One region of the Streptomyces sp. NPDC088746 genome, then DNA from elsewhere that is predicted to be linked to it. Evidence: riboswitches for the same ligand, from Rfam matches in the RefSeq annotation. Region 1 holds a riboswitch; each other region holds the start of a gene.

Region 1 (5,008 bases):
TCCACCGGAAGCAGAACTGCGCCTTCTCGCGGATCGAGGGGATCTCCTCGACCGCGTCGAAGGCCGCCGCACGGTCCTCCGGGTCGGGCAGATAGGTGTCGAGCAGCGTCAGGTAGAACTGGACGTGCACGGCCTCCTCGAACAGCTGACGCGACAGGTAGAGCCGCGCCTCGGGCGAGTTGATGTGCTTGTAGAGCGTCAGCACCAGGTTGTTGGAGACGATCGAGTCACCCGTCGCGAAGAACGCGACCAGCCGGCCGATCATGTGCTGCTCACCGGGGGAGAGCTTGGCGAGGTCGGAGACGTCGGAGTGCAGATCGACCTCCTCCACCGTCCAGGTGTTCTTGATCGCGTCCCGGTAGCGCTCGTAGAAGTCCGGGTAGCGCATCGGACGCAGGGTCAGTTCGAAGCCCGGGTCGAGCAGGTTCTTGTTCTCGTGGGAGCTCATCACTGGCAGGCCTCGCAGGACTCGGGGTTTTCGAGGGAGCAGGCGACCGCGTCCGCGTCGGGAGCGGAAGCCTGCTGTACGGGAATCGGGGCAGCGGCGGCGGCCGTCCCGGACGCCGCGCGGGCGATCCGGGTCGCCGGGCGCGAACGCAGGTAGTACGTCGTCTTCAGCCCCTGCTTCCAGGCGTACGCGTACATCGAGGAGAGCTTGCCGATCGTCGGCGTCTCCAGGAACAGGTTGAGCGACTGGCTCTGGTCGAGGAACGGGGTACGGGCGGCCGCCATGTCGATCAGGCCGCGCTGCGGGATCTCCCACGCCGTGCGGTACAGCGCCCGCACGTCCTCGGGGATCCAGGCGAAGCCCTGCACGGAGCCGCTCGCCTCGCGCAGCGCCTCACGGGTCCGCGCGTCCCAGACGCCGAGCCTCTTCAGCTCGTCGACCAGGTAGGCGTTGACCTGGAGGAACTCTCCGCTGAGCGTCTCGCGCTTGAAGAGGTTGGAGACCTGCGGCTCGATGCACTCGTACACCCCGGCGATCGAGGCGATCGTCGCCGTCGGCGCGATGGCGAGCAGCAGCGAGTTGCGCATGCCGGTCTTCGCGATCCGGGCGCGCAGCGCGTCCCAGCGCTCCGGCCAGTTCAGCTCGGTGTCGTAGTGGTCGGGGTGCAGGACGCCCCGGGCCGCGCGGGTCTCGGACCAGGCGGGCAGCGGGCCCGACCGCTCGGCCAGGTCGCAGGAGGCCTCGTACGCGGCGAGCATGATCCGCTCGGAGATCCGGGTGGAGAGCGCGCGGGCCTCGGGGGAGTCGAAGGGCAGCCGCAGCTGGAAGAAGACGTCCTGGAGGCCCATCGCGCCCAGGCCCACCGGGCGCCAGCGGGCGTTGGAGCGGCCGGCCTGCTCGGTCGGGTAGAAGTTGATGTCCACCACGCGGTCCAGGAAGGTCACCGCCGTGCGGACGGTGGCGTCCAGCCGCTCCCAGTCGATGGTGCCGTCGGCGACGAACGCGCCCAGGTTGACCGAACCCAGGTTGCAGACGGCCGTCTCGCCGTCGTCGGTGACTTCGAGGATCTCCGTGCACAGGTTCGAGGAGTGCACGACACGGCCCGGCTCGGCGGTCTGGTTCGCCGTGCGGTTGGAGGCGTCCTTGAACGTCATCCAGCCCTGCCCGGTCTGGGCGAGGGTCCGCATCATCCGGCCGTAGAGCTCACGGGCCGGCAGGGTCTTGCGGGCCAGCCCCTTGGCCTCGGCGGCGCGGTAGGCGGCGTCGAACTCCTCGCCCCACAGGTCCACGAGCTCGGGGGCGTCGGCCGGGGAGAACAGCGACCACTCGGTGTCCGCGTCGACGCGGCGCATGAACTCGTCCGGGATCCAGTGCGCCAGGTTGAGGTTGTGCGTACGCCGCTGGTCCTCGCCGGTGTTGTCGCGCAGCTCCAGGAACTCCTCGATGTCCGCGTGCCACGTCTCCAGGTAGACGGCCGCGGCACCCTTGCGGCGGCCGCCCTGGTTCACCGCTGCGACCGAGGCGTCGAGCGTCTTCAGGAACGGCACGATGCCGTTGGAGTGCCCGTTCGTGCCGCGGATGAGCGAACCCCGGGCGCGCACGCGGGAGTACGAGAGCCCGATGCCGCCCGCGTGCTTGGAGAGGCGCGCCACCTGGTGGTAGCGGTCGTAGATCGAGTCCAGCTCGTCCAGCGGCGAGTCCAGCAGGTAGCAGGACGACATCTGCGGGTGGCGGGTGCCCGAGTTGAAGAGGGTGGGGGAGGAGGGCAGGTAGTCGAGCCGGTTCATCAGGCCGTACAGCGCGGCCACTTCCTCCAGAGCCCGCTCGGAGGTGTCCTCGGCGAGCCCGGCGGCGACGCGCAGCATGAAGTGCTGCGGGGTCTCGACGACGTCGCGGGTGAGCGGGTGGCGCAGCAGGTACCGGCTGTGCAGGGTCCGCAGCCCGAAGTAACCGAAGCGGTCGTCGGCGCCGTCGGCGAGCGCCTGGTCGACGAGCGCGTCGAGGGCGGCGGCGTGCAGCGTGACGAACTCGGCCGTTCGGTCCGCGATCAGGCCCTCGCGGTGTCCGACGGCGACCGACGCGGAGAAGGAGACAGCGCCCTGGCCGGCGGCCTCGTCCGCGATGGCCCGCGTGAGGAGCCGGGCGGCGAGCCGGGAGTAGGCGGGGTCCTCGGAGATCAGGCCGGCGGCGGCCTCGGTGGCCAGCGAGCGCAGCTCGGCCTCGTCCGACCGGGCGTTGCGGCCGCGCAGTGCGGCGGCGGCCACCCGTCCGGGGTCGGTGTCGGGCAGATCGGCGGTGAGGCCGGTCAGGGTCCGCAGCAGTGCGGTCCCGGGCGCGTCGGTCGTGCGGCCTTCGGATTCCGTGGCTGAAACCGGGTCGGCTGGCGCGATGGTCACTGGGGCTATCCCTCGCTCGGCTCAGGGCCTGCGGGAGCGGGGCAGCCGGGCACGGCGGCGCCCGGGGAAGGGCAGCACGGCGCACGGCGTCCACCGGCCCTCCGCGGGGCCCGGACGTATCGGCGCCCGGTTCGGTCGAGCCGGGCGCACTGTCGACAGGTCTTCGGACTTCGGGGTGCGCGAAGCACGCCGATCACACCGTTGCGGGACAGTTCCGGATTCTCACCGGATTCCCCTGCGGCGACAGCGAGGTCGAGCATACATGTGGGGGCTGCCGATTGAAGAAGCCCCCACATCTTGTGTCGTGAAGGGTCAGAGCTCCAGACGGAAGGTCAGAAGCACGAGCTCCGGCAGCGGGTACCAGTCCCGTTCGGGAGTCCGTACGAAGCCGAGGCGGCGGTATATCCGATGGGCGCCGTGCATGGCCGGGGCCGTCGACAGGACGATCCCCGAGACGCCCTCGGCGGCCCGTGCCCGCTCGACACAGGCCCGTACGAGCGCCTCGCCCGCGCCCCGCCCACGGGCCTCCGGCGAGACGGCCAGCATCCGGAACTCGGCCTCGCCCTCCCCGGCGATGTCCGCCCACGGGCTGCCCGGCGCGACGTAGGTGACACCGCCCAGCAACCGGCCGTCGGCGTCCAGCGCGACCAGCACCTCGGCCTCGGCGGCCCGCCGCCCGACCGCGCGGAGCTGTTCCAGGTAGGGGTCGTCGGCGCCGAAGTCCAGGAGTCCGTCGTCCAGATACGCCTGCGCGGTGATCTCGCCCAGCTCCGCGAACTGAGCGGGCCGGGCCGGCCTGATCGATACGTCCATGGGCGGCAGTCTGCCCCGGCCGCCGGGCGCGGCGCGCCCCGTTTCCGGAGGCCGACGGCCCCGGGGGCCGGCCCTGACACGACTCCGTCCCGGCAGGGAGGACCCTGCCGGGACGGACGTCTTGCCTCGGAGCGACGGCTGTGGGGTCAGTGGCCGCCGGGGGCGCCCGCCGTGGCCGGCGGGAGCTCGACCTTGACGCCGGGGTCGCCCGCGTCCGCCGTGTAGTCGGACGGGGAGGTCTCGTCCACACCGGCCGGCGCCTTCACCGCGTTGAGGACGACGGTCAGCACGAGCACGACGACGACGTTCAGCACGAACGCGGTGAGACCGATGTAGCCGATCTCGCCGATACCCGGGATCTCCTTCGAGGACCCGCCGAAGTGCTTCTGGGTCGGGCTGGCGACGCCGTACGCGGCCACCGTGCCGTAGATCATGCCGACCGCCCAGCCGGCGATCAGTGCCCAGCGGTGGAACCACCGGGTGAACAGGCCGCCCACCAGGGCCGGCATCGTCTGGAGGATCCAGATGCCGCCCAGCAGCTGGAAGTTGATCGCGACCGTCTTGTCCATGGTGAGGACGAAGGCGAGTGCGCCGACCTTGACCAGCAGCGAGACCAGCTTGGAGACCTTGGTCTCCTGCGCCGGGGTCGCGTCGGGCTTGATGAAGTCCTTGTAGATGTTGCGCGTGAAGAGGTTCGCCGCGGCGATCGACATGATCGCTGCCGGTACCAGGGCACCGATTCCGATCGCGGCGAAGGCCACGCCCGCGAACCAGTCCGGGAACATGTTCTCGAACAGCTGCGGAATGGCGAGCTGGCCGTTGTCGACCTTGATCCCGGCCGCGATCGCCATGAATCCGAGCAGGGCCAGCAGACCCAGCATCAGCGAATACAGCGGGAGGATCGTGGTGTTGCGCCGGATCACCTCACGGCTGCGGCTGGAGAGCGTCGCCGTGATCGAGTGCGGGTACATGAAGAGGGCCAGCGCCGAGCCCAGAGCCAGCGTCGCGTACACCCACTGGCCGGAGGCACCGGGGGCGAGTCCGGCCACCGGTTTGCCGGCCGCCTCGTTCGCGGCGGAGAACTTCTCGCCTGCCGCGGCGAAGATGTCGTCGAACCCGCCCAGCTTGATCGGGATGTAGATGATCGCCACGGCGATGACGAGGTAGATCAGCCCGTCCTTGACGAACGCGATCAGCGCCGGTGCCCGCAGCCCCGAGGAGTAGGTGTACGCGGCGAGGACGGCGAAGGCGATGAGGAGCGGCAGGTCCTTGATGAACCAGTGCGTGTTCTCGCCGCCGCCGACGCCCATGACGTCCAGGACGGCCTGGATGCCGACCAGCTGGAGCGCGA
Region 2 (5,008 bases), on a different contig from region 1:
GTACCTCCGGGGCGCGTTCGGTCTCCGTCACCCCGCGAGCCCGAACGAGCGCAGACCGGCCGCGACGCGCTCCACGCCCTCCACGGTCCGGATGGTCGGATTCATCGCCTGGCCGCTCAGCAGGACGTACCGTTTGTGCCGGACGGCGTCCATGTTCTTCGTGGCGGGGTTGGACTCCAGGAACTCGATCTTCTTCGCCGCGCTCTCGGCCGTCTGCGACTTCCGGGTCAGGTCCCCGATGACCAGTACGTCGGGGTTCCGGTCGGCGACGGTCTCCCAGTTGATCTGGGGCCATTCCTCGTGCGTGTCGTCGAAGACGTTCTTCGCGCCGAGCTCCTCGGTGATGATGCCGGGGGCGCCGCAGCACCCGGCCAGGTACGGGGCCTCGGAGTTGGCGAACCAGTAGAGCATCGTGGTGCCGGACGCGTCGATGTCCGCGGTCGCCCTGTCGACGCGGCCGCGGAGGCTCTTCACCAGCTTCTCGCCCCGTTGCGGGACGCCGAACACCTTGGCCAGGTCGCGTACTTCGCCGTAGACGCGGTCCATGGTCAGGGGCTCGGAGCGGGAGCCGTCGCTGCTTCCGGTGTTGTCCTTGCCCGCGCAGTCGGAGGGTGCGAGGTACGTCGGTACGCCGAGCTCCTCGAACTGGTCGCGGGACGCCACCCCGCCCTTGCCGAGGGTGGACTCGAACGAGGCGCTGACGAAGTCGGGTTCCTCGGCGAGGACCTTCTCGGAGGAGGGCTGGTTCTCGGCGAGGCGCTTCACCGTGGATTCGTCCTTCTCCAGGCCCTTCATCACCGGGTCCGTCCAGGTCGCGGTGGCGGCCAGCCTGTCGGCGAGGCCCAGGGAGAGCAGGATCTCCGTCGATCCCTGGTTGAGGGAGACGGCGTGACGCGGTGGCGAGTCGACTCTCACCGTACGGCCGCAGTTCTTCAGGGTCACGGGGAAGCCGTCGCCGGCGGCGTCCCGTGCTGCGCCGTCAGGGGTGCTTCCGCCTCCCCCGCAGGCGGTCAGAAGGACGACAAGTCCCGCGATGAGCAGGGCTGTTCGGCGTGCGGTGCTGGCTATGGGCGGCACGGAGTCCTCGGCATTCTCTGGGCTCATGCGCGGAGCCCGTACGGAGTTCCGCTCCCGGTGCGGAAGCGGTTGCCAGCAGGTCTTCGGACTCGGGTTCGTCCGGACGAGGCGCCTTCCCGGTGCACCCGAGGGTTTCCCAGTGGCTGTGGCCCCGCCCGTCCCCCTCACCGCTGCGCGTCAGCTCCGGATTCTCACCGGATTCCCTGACTCCACGTGGAGTGTGACTGGCGTCTGCAAGCTATCACGCGGCGCGCCGGCGGCCTCGGGGGCCGTCGCCGGTACGGCGGGGGCTTCTCCCCCTCCGTACCGGCCGGCCGTCGGGCGGGTCAGCCCTTGGGGCGAACCGATTCGCCGCCGTCGTCCTGCGGCTTCCCGCCGCGGCGGGCGAGCACGGACGTGGTGCCCCAGTAGGCGAGCAGGACGGCGCGCAGTCCCAGGATCTCCAGGTGCTCGCCCAGGCGGCAACAGGCAGCCCGCCCCTTGCTTCCGGCGCTCATCGGGCGCCCGCCGGGCGCGTGTTCCACGGGCCCCCGGGGTCGTCGTACGCGTCCGCGTAGCCGGGTCCGGCGATCGGCCAGTCGGCGAGGAGTGCCTCCGGCAGCGCGAAGGAGTCGGCCAGCTCCGGGGCGTGCGCGGCGACGGCCGTGAGGAGCTCCTCCACGGCCTCCGGCAGGGCGTCCACCTGAGAGGCGCTCAGGAGGCCGGCGGCCAGCAGGTCACCGCTGTTGCGTGACACCCATTCTAGGGCGAACAGCCGCTCCAGCTCCCCGAGCCGGTCCCTGGCCGCCCCGTCGGGCAGCGTCGCGCGGGCCTCCGCGTAGGCCTCGGCGGCCTGCCGGTACGCGTAGGCCTCGACCCCGCGCAGGGCGGGGCCGGAGGCCGCGTTCCACCGGCCGAGGGTGTCGGCTTCGGGCGCCCGCAGCGCGCGGGTCCTGGCCCGGGCGAACCAGATGTCCTGGACCGAGGTGAGGAGCCGGCCCAGGAAGTACGGGTCGGAGAGGTCCCCGGGGTGCGGGGCCCGGTCCCGGGCGGCGTCACCGCCGGGCTCGGCGGCGAGGAGCATGTCGGCCGCCGCCTTGGCGTACAGGGCGATGTTGTCGCCCTCCGCGGTGATGGCCCCCTCCACGCCCGTGACGAGTTCGGTCATGCCGTTGTTCTCCAGCAGCGCCTGCGCGCCGCAGCGTTCACGGCTCTCGACGATGACGTCGCGGGCCCGCCAGGTGATCCACGCCTTGGCGACATCGACCAGTCGTACCGCGTCCGTCCGGGCGCGCTCGTCCGTACAGGCTTCCCAGCGTTCCTGCGCCCTGCGGTACAGCAGACTCATGGCGAAGACCATGGCCATGGCCGAGGCGAGCGGACCGTGGTGCGTCCGGTGGGCGTTCACCGGCACCGGTGGGGCGCCCCGGGAGCCGGAGATCATCCGGTGGCCGCCGTAGCGTACGGCGACCGCCAACGTCGCGCGGGCCGAGCCCGCCGCGCAGGCGCTCATGGAGATCCGGCCGGGGGTGACCCGCCCGATCGAGGTGAGGAAGCGCCGCCGCCTGTCCCCCGGTCCCGTTCTGAACTCCCCCGGCGCGTCGCCCTCCTCGGCCGGCCCCAGCAGGGCGTCCCGTGCCACGAAGAGCCGGTCGAACGAGGTCAGGCAGTGGTCCACCGGGCTGCCCATCCGGGCCGGGAGCCGCCGCACCCGGACACCGGGCAGCGCCTGCGCGTCGTCGGTGAGCGGCACCAGGAAGAGCCGTACCCCGTGGTCGGAGCCGTCGGCCACCAGGCGGGCGGCGACCAGGCCGGACTTCGCTCCGCCCGCCGGGCTGGTGTTGGGCATGAACTTCTGCGCACCCGGGTTCGGGGTGTGCAGGACGAAGCCGTCCCGCTCACGGTCGTAGGTGGCGGTGGTCTCCATGGCCGCGGCGTTGTTGCCGTGTGCCACTTCCGTACAGAGGAAGGTGCCGATGCGCCGCATCGACAGATAGTCCGACAGGTCGCGGCGGCCGGCGCAGCCGTGGTCGAGGAGGCTGCCGAGGAAGAGGTTGTAGTGGATGCCCGCCACGGTGGTCAGCGCGGGGTCCACCGGGCCGAGCCAGGCGTGCAGGGCGGCCAGCGCGCGGGGGTCGGCGGCGAGGCGTGCTCCGCTGTCGAGGGAGAGGTTGAGGATCCGCAACCGGTCGTAGGCGAGGTCCAGTCGCTCTTCGGGCGTTCCACCGGCGGGGCGGCGGAACGGTTCTGTGCTGATCAGCCGCTGCCAGAATCCGTGCTCGCGGCGGTATTCCGGGCCGAGGACGACGCCGGTCAGCAGTTCGGTGGTGGACGGTGGGGCGGTGTCGGTAAGGGTCACGGTCATAACGAAATCAACGACCGTGGTGCGGGCGAGGACACCCCTGGACGCTTACGGCTCCGGGACCGGCACGCTGGTCAGAGCCGCTGCCAGCTCCTCCTCGTCGGGAGGCAGGGCACCGGCCCGTCCGACGGTCACGGCGGCCGCCGCCACGGCGTGACGCAGGACGTCCCCCAGGACGGCGGCGTCCGGCGAGCGCAGCCGTGCGCGGGCCTGTCCTCCGAGCAGTCCGTGCGAGGCCAGGGCGTGCAGCGTGGCGGACATGAAGGCGTCGCCCGCGCCCACCGTGTCCGCGACCCTGACGGGTGGCGCGCCGGCGCTCACGGTCGCGCCGGGCACGAAGGCCGTCGCTCCTCCTGCGCCCCGGGTGAGCAGGACGACCGCGGGCCCGGAGCGCAGCCACCGCTCGGCGGCCGTCTCCGGCGCCTCGTCCGGGTACAGCCATCGCAGGTCCTCGTCGCTGGCCTTGACGATGTCGCTGAGCGCGACCCAGTGCTCGGCGCGGTGTACCGCACGGGCGTGGTCCCCCATCAGTCCGGGCCGGACGTTGGGGTCGTAACTGACGGTCGCCGCCGCGCGGAGTGACCCGACGAGGTCCAGGACGGTGTCCGCGCCCGGGTCCAGGGCGGTGGCGAGGGACCCGGTGTGCACGTGCCGGGGCGGCTCCCCGGACCACGTGACCGGGCCCAGCGTCCAGCTGATCTCGAAGGTGTACGTGGCCCGGCCCGCCTCGTCGAGCTCCACCGTGGCGGCGGGAGTGGGCGCACCGCTGCCGTCGTCGAGGACCCGTACCCCGGCCGAAGCCAGGTGCTCCTCGATCAGCCGCCCGTCGGGGTCCGGGCCCAGCTGGGTGATCAGGGTGGTGCCCCGGCCCAGCCTGGCCAGACCGTACGCGACGTTCGCGGGGCTGCCGCCGGGGTGGGTCCGGTCGGGCGCGCCCGGCAGCCGGACGATGTCGGCGACGCATTCGCCGATGACCAGCAGGTCGGGGCTGTCGGGCATGGGGGCGGGTCTCCTGGAGAACGCGGGCGGTCGTGGTGAGGGGGCGAACCGCCGCCGATTCTGCCCGGGCGCGGGGAACCGTGGTGACCCGGGGCTCAGGAGGCGTCGTCACGCCCCTCGTCGCCGTAGCGCCGCTCGAACTTGGCGACCTGTCCCTCGGTGTCGACCACCCTCGCCTTACCGGTGAAGAACGGGTGGCTCTCGGCGGAGATCTCCACGTCGATGACCGGGTAGCTGTTGCCGTCGTCCCAGTCGATCGTCTGCTCGCTCGACGCGGTGGACCGGGTGAGAAAGGCGTACCCGGCGGAACGGTCACGGAAGACCACGGGACGGTACGACGGGTGCTTGTCCTGCTGCATCTCTGCTCCTGGAGGTACGGGGATCTCGCGTCCCGGCTTCGGGCCAGCGTCCCGAAGGGCGGCGGCGGGCGCGATCCGGGACGTCCGTACGGAGCAGCGGATCAGCCCCCGTGCCGCTCGGGGGCGGGGGCGGCCTTCGGAGCGGAGGCGGTGCGCCGGGTCCACAGCAGGGCTCCGGCCAGCAGCACCACGGCACCGAGCAGCCAGGGCAGCGGCCCCGCGGGCAGTGCGC
Region 3 (5,008 bases), on a different contig from region 1:
CGTAGCGGCCGGCGGCGACCGCTGCCGCGCCGACGCCGAGGATCGAGGTTGCGGCCACTGCCGCCGCTGTTGCCGGGCGCACGGCTCCAGTGTCGTGGGCGGGGGCGCCGTTGGCCAGTGGGCAGGGGCCGTACGGTGCGGCGCCGGGCTCAGCCGCGCTGGCCGTAGCCCTTCAGGGCGTCCTGGACGTCGTGCAGCTGGGCCGGGGTGAGGAGGCTCGGGCTGTGGCCGGGTACGGAGCTCGCGGTGAGCCAGAGCCTGCACATCCATTCGAGCTGGGCGGTGCGGTCGTAGGCCTCGTCGAGGGTGCGCCCGTAGGTGACGGTGCCGTGGTTCCGCAGCAGGCAGCCGGTGCGGTCGCGCAGGGCGGCCAGCATGTTGCCGGCGAGCTCCGGCGTCCCGTAGCGCGCGTAGGCGGCGGTGCGGACGGGGCCGCCGAGGAGGGCGGCGGCGTAGTGGATGAGCGGCACCTCGGGGACGAGGGTGGAGACGGCCGTGGCGTGCACGGCGTGGGTGTGGACGACCGCCGCGGCGTCGCTGCCGCGGTAGACGGCCAGGTGGAGCGGGAGTTCGCTGGTCGGGACCAGGTCGCCGATGACCTGGCGTCCTTCGAGGTCGACGCCGACGGTGTCCCCGGGTCCGAGCCGGTCGTAGGGCACCCCGCTGGGGGTGACCAGGACGATGTCGCCGACCCGGGCCGACACGTTGCCCGAGGTCCCGACGACCAGGCCCTCCGCCGCCGTCCTCCGGGCCGTCGCGACGACACCGTTCCACGCCTGCTCGACAGCACGCTCATCCATGTCACCCATACGGGGATCCTAAGAGTCACGTGACCCATGTCTCCCCGAAGGGATGAATCGGTCGCGGTCAAGATCCCCCGCGTCGGGCGGCACGGGGCCCCGCACCGGCGGCGACGGTCCGGCCCACCCCTCGCGCACACAAGCGGAACCGGTGCACACGGTTGGGGTCACCGTGCCGCCCTGCCCAGTTCATCTTCCGTTCACCCTGGTTGCTTACGTTCCACGTGCCAATGACGTCGAACGATTGCCTGGGTAAATGGAACACATCACGCTGCTGCTCGCGATTGTGATCGTGACAGCTCTCGTGTTCGATTTCACGAACGGTTTCCACGACACCGCCAACGCGATGGCCACCACCATCTCGACCGGCGCTCTCAAGCCCAAGACAGCGGTGGCCATGTCCGCCGTTCTCAACCTCGTCGGCGCGTTCCTGTCGGTGGAGGTCGCCAAGACGATCTCCGGCGGGATCATCAACGAGAACGGCCTCAGAACCGAGGTCATCTTCGCGGCGCTCGTCGGCGCGATCCTGTGGAATCTGCTGACCTGGCTGGTCGGCCTGCCCTCCAGTTCCTCCCACGCACTCTTCGGCGGCCTCATCGGCGCCGCGGTCATGTCGGCCGGCTGGTCCTCGATCAACGGCGGCACCGTCGTCACGAAGGTCCTGCTGCCCGCGATCGCCGCCCCGGTCGTGGCCGGTCTCGCCGCGCTGCTGGCCACGAAGCTGACGTACCGCCTCAACCGGAAGATCACCGACGAGGCGCAGCTGAAGTCGACCGCCAAGGGGTACCGCGCCGGCCAGATCGCCTCGGCCGGTCTCGTCTCGCTCGCCCACGGCACCAACGACGCGCAGAAGACCATGGGCATCATCACCCTGGCCCTGGTCACCGGTGGCGTCCTGTCCCCCGGCTCCAACCCGCCGGTCTGGGTCATCGCCTCCGCGGGTATCGCCATCGCGATGGGCACCTACCTCGGCGGCTGGCGCATCATCCGCACCATGGGCAGCGGCCTCACCGACCTGCGTCCGCCGCAGGGCTTCGCGGCCCAGACCAGTGCGGCCACGGTCATCCTGGCCTCCTCGCACCTCGGCTTCTCCCTCTCCACCACGCAGTCCTGCTCCGGTGCCGTCATGGGCGCGGGTCTCGGACGCAAGGGAGGCGTGGTCCGCTGGTCCACCGCCACCCGGATGTTCGTCGCCTGGGGCCTGACCCTGCCGGCCGCCGGTCTGATGGGCGCGGGCGCCGAGTTCCTGACCAAGCAGGGGCCCTGGGGCGTCGGGGCGGTCGCCGTCCTCCTCGTCGCGGGCTCCGGAGCCATCTGGCTGCTGTCGCGCCGCAAGCCGGTCGACCACACCAACGTGAACGCGGAGGCCGAGCCCGCGGGCGTCGTCACCACCGCCATCTCCGCGGTCAGCCCGCCGCCCGCCGGTGCCCTCGTACCGGAGCTCAAGACCACCATCTCGGCCCCGGCCACGACGGCCGGAACCCCGGCCGACCCGGCCACGGTGTAAGGACGGATCCGCATGAACATCGACTGGGCAGCTCTCGCGTCCGTCTTCGGCGTCAGCCTCGTGGTCACCGTCGCGCTGGTCGGCCTCTTCACCCTCGGTATCACGGGCATGGCCCGGCAGACGTCGACCGCACAGGGCGGCGGCGGTGCCAACGGCCTGGTGCGCACCGGCGCGTACGCCTGCTTCGGGCTGTGCGCGGCGGCGGTCGCGTACGGGATCTATCTGATCGTCGCCTGACCGCTCCCCCGCGGACTTCCGCCCGGGCCGGACACACCACGTGTGTCCGGCCCGGTGTGCGTCTGAGCACATTGAAGCCTCGCAGGTCAACGGCAGGTTGACGGGCATTCACGGGGCATGGTGGACTGCCGGAGCCATTTAGGCCGACCGGCACACATGTGCCTGCCGGCCTTACGGCGACAGGAGAGGAAGCCGGTGCGAATCCGGCGCGGTCCCGCCACTGTCACCGGGGAGCAGCCTCCACACGGAAGTCACGGCCCGCCACCGCGGGCTGGAAGGCCGGAGGAACTGCGGATCCGGAAGCCAGGAGACTCTCGTCGCCGGTCACGTCGAACCAGGGCGCGGACCCTGAGTGAGGACATACGCCATGCCTGGCTGCCCTGCGTCGGTCGCTTCACCACCTGTCACGAAGGTCCTCCGAGGCGCGACGGCCGGCTGAGCGGTGCGAGCCGACCGCATCTTCGCGTACGGAGCCGCCGCCGGCCTGATCGGCGACCTGCTGTTCGGTGATCCCCGGCGTGGCCACCCCGTCGCCGCCTTCGGGCGTGCGGCGGCGGGCGCCGAGCGCCGCCTGTGGCGTGACCACCGCGGCTGGGGCGCCCTGCACACGCTCGTCTGCGCCGGGGGCGCCACGGGCGCCGCCGCCCTGGCGGCGCGTGCCGTCCGGAACCGTCCCGCCGCCGCCGTGGCGCTGACCGCCGCCGCCACCTGGTCCGTCGTCGGGGGCACCTCACTGGGCCGCGAGGCGCGTGCCGTCGGCGGGGCGCTGGCCGCCGGGGACATCGAGCTCGCCCGGGAGCGGCTGCCGCATCTGTGCGGCCGTGATCCGCAGGCACTGGACGGGCAGCAGATCGCCCGCGCCGTGGTGGAGTCCGTCGCCGAGAACACCTCGGACGCCGTCGTGGGGGCCCTCGTGTGGGGCGCGCTCGGCGGGGTGCCCGGGCTGGTCGCCTTCCGGGCGGTCAACACGCTCGACGCCATGGTCGGGCACAAGTCGCCCCGCTACCGGCGCTACGGCTGGGCGTCGGCCCGGCTCGACGACATCGCCGGCTGGCCCGGGGCCCGGCTCACCGCCGTGCTCGCCGTGGCCGCCGGGGGCCGCCCGCGCGAGGCGGTCCGGGCGTGGCGGGCGGACGCGGGCAGGCACCCCAGCCCCAACGCGGGCCCCGTGGAGGCCTCGTTCGCGGGGGCGCTCGGCGTACGCCTCGGCGGCACGCTCGCGTACGGCGGGCGGGTCGAGCACCGGCCGGTGCTCAACGGCGGGGCCGGCCGGGACGTGCGGGTCACGGACATCGAACGCGCGGTGCGGCTGTCGCGCCGGGTGAGTGTGCTGGCCCTCGTCGTGTGTGCGGCGGGGCGGTCGGCCATGGGACGGAGAGTCGGATGAGCGGCGGGCTGCTGGTCGCGGGGACCACTTCGGACGCGGGCAAGAGCGTCGTCACGGCGGGGATCTGCCGGTGGCTGGTGCGCCGGGGGGTGAAGGTCGCGCCGTTCAAGGCGCAGAACATGTCGCTGAACTCGTTCGTCACCCGGGAGGGGGCGGAGATCGGCCGCGCCCAGGCGATGCAGGCGCAGGCCGCCCGGGTGGAGCCGTCCGCGCTGATGAACCCGGTGCTGCTCAAGCCCGGCGGCGACCGGTCGAGCCAGGTCGTCCTGATGGGGAAGCCGGTGGGCGAGATGAGCGCCCGCGGCTACCACGGCGGTCGCCAGGAGGCGCTGCTGGGGACGGTCGTGGACTGTCTGGAGCAGCTGCGGGGCACGTATGACGCCGTGATCTGCGAGGGGGCGGGCAGTCCTGCCGAGATCAATCTGCGGCGCACGGACATCGTGAACATGGGCATCGCCCGGGCGGCGCGCTTTCCCGTGCTGGTGGTCGGCGACATCGACCGGGGCGGTGTGTTCGCCTCGTTCTTCGGCACGACGGCGCTGCTGAGCCCCGAGGACCAGTCGCTGGTCGCGGGATACCTCGTCAACAAGTTCCGCGGTGACGTGTCGCTGCTGGAACCCGGTCTCGACATGCTGCTCGGGCTCACGGGGCGGCGGACGTACGGGGTGCTGCCGTACGCCCACGGGCTGGGCATCGACGAGGAGGACGGGCTGCGGGTCTCGATGCGCGGCACCGTACGCGAGTCGGTCGTGGCGCCGCCGCACGGCGAGGACGTGCTGCGGGTCGCGGTGTGCGCCGTGCCGCTGATGTCGAACTTCACCGATGTGGACGCGCTGGCGGCCGAGCCGGGTGTGGTGGTGCGGTTCGTGGACCGGGCGGAGGAGCTCGTCGACGCGGACCTCGTGATCGTGCCCGGGACGCGGGGCACCGTGAAGGCGCTGGCGTGGCTGCGCGAGCGGGGGCTGGCCGACGCGCTGGCCCGGCGTGCCGCGGAGGGCCGCCCGGTGCTGGGCATCTGCGGAGGGTTCCAGGTGCTGGGCGAGCGGATCGAGGACGACGTGGAGTCGCGGGCCGGAC

The links. Region 1 has a riboswitch for cobalamin ahead of ACIP63_RS12090 (ribonucleoside-diphosphate reductase subunit alpha). Riboswitches for the same ligand answer to the same signal wherever they lie in the genome.
Region 2: linked by a shared signal. The riboswitch ahead of ACIP63_RS15910 (ABC transporter substrate-binding protein) and the one ahead of ACIP63_RS12090 (ribonucleoside-diphosphate reductase subunit alpha) in region 1 are both predicted to bind cobalamin.
Region 3: linked by a shared signal. The riboswitch ahead of ACIP63_RS00300 (cobalamin biosynthesis protein) and the one ahead of ACIP63_RS12090 (ribonucleoside-diphosphate reductase subunit alpha) in region 1 are both predicted to bind cobalamin.

What each region holds. Positions count from the first base shown of each region.
Region 1 covers NZ_JBIVLA010000002.1:991,920-996,927, forward strand. The annotation lists gene ACIP63_RS12085 (ribonucleotide-diphosphate reductase subunit beta) at 1-448, opposite strand, end outside; gene ACIP63_RS12090 (ribonucleoside-diphosphate reductase subunit alpha) at 448-2,844, opposite strand; cobalamin riboswitch at 2,981-3,116, opposite strand; gene ACIP63_RS12095 (GNAT family N-acetyltransferase) at 3,157-3,657, opposite strand; gene mctP (monocarboxylate uptake permease MctP) at 3,804-5,008, opposite strand, start outside.
Region 2 covers NZ_JBIVLA010000003.1:309,502-314,509, forward strand. The annotation lists gene ACIP63_RS15905 (FecCD family ABC transporter permease) at 1-31, opposite strand, end outside; gene ACIP63_RS15910 (ABC transporter substrate-binding protein) at 28-1,104, opposite strand; cobalamin riboswitch at 1,134-1,321, opposite strand; gene ACIP63_RS15915 (hypothetical protein) at 1,404-1,574, opposite strand; gene ACIP63_RS15920 (acyl-CoA dehydrogenase) at 1,571-3,421, opposite strand; gene ACIP63_RS15925 (carbohydrate kinase) at 3,467-4,417, opposite strand; gene ACIP63_RS15930 (type B 50S ribosomal protein L31) at 4,513-4,776, opposite strand; gene ACIP63_RS15935 (MFS transporter) at 4,878-5,008, opposite strand, start outside.
Region 3 covers NZ_JBIVLA010000001.1:53,908-58,915, forward strand. The annotation lists gene ACIP63_RS00280 (alpha/beta hydrolase) at 1-82, opposite strand, end outside; gene ACIP63_RS00285 (class II aldolase/adducin family protein) at 150-809, opposite strand; gene ACIP63_RS00290 (anion permease) at 1,057-2,307, shown strand; gene ACIP63_RS00295 (hypothetical protein) at 2,320-2,544, shown strand; cobalamin riboswitch at 2,729-2,858, shown strand; gene ACIP63_RS00300 (cobalamin biosynthesis protein) at 2,987-3,931, shown strand; gene ACIP63_RS00305 (cobyric acid synthase) at 3,928-5,008, shown strand, end outside.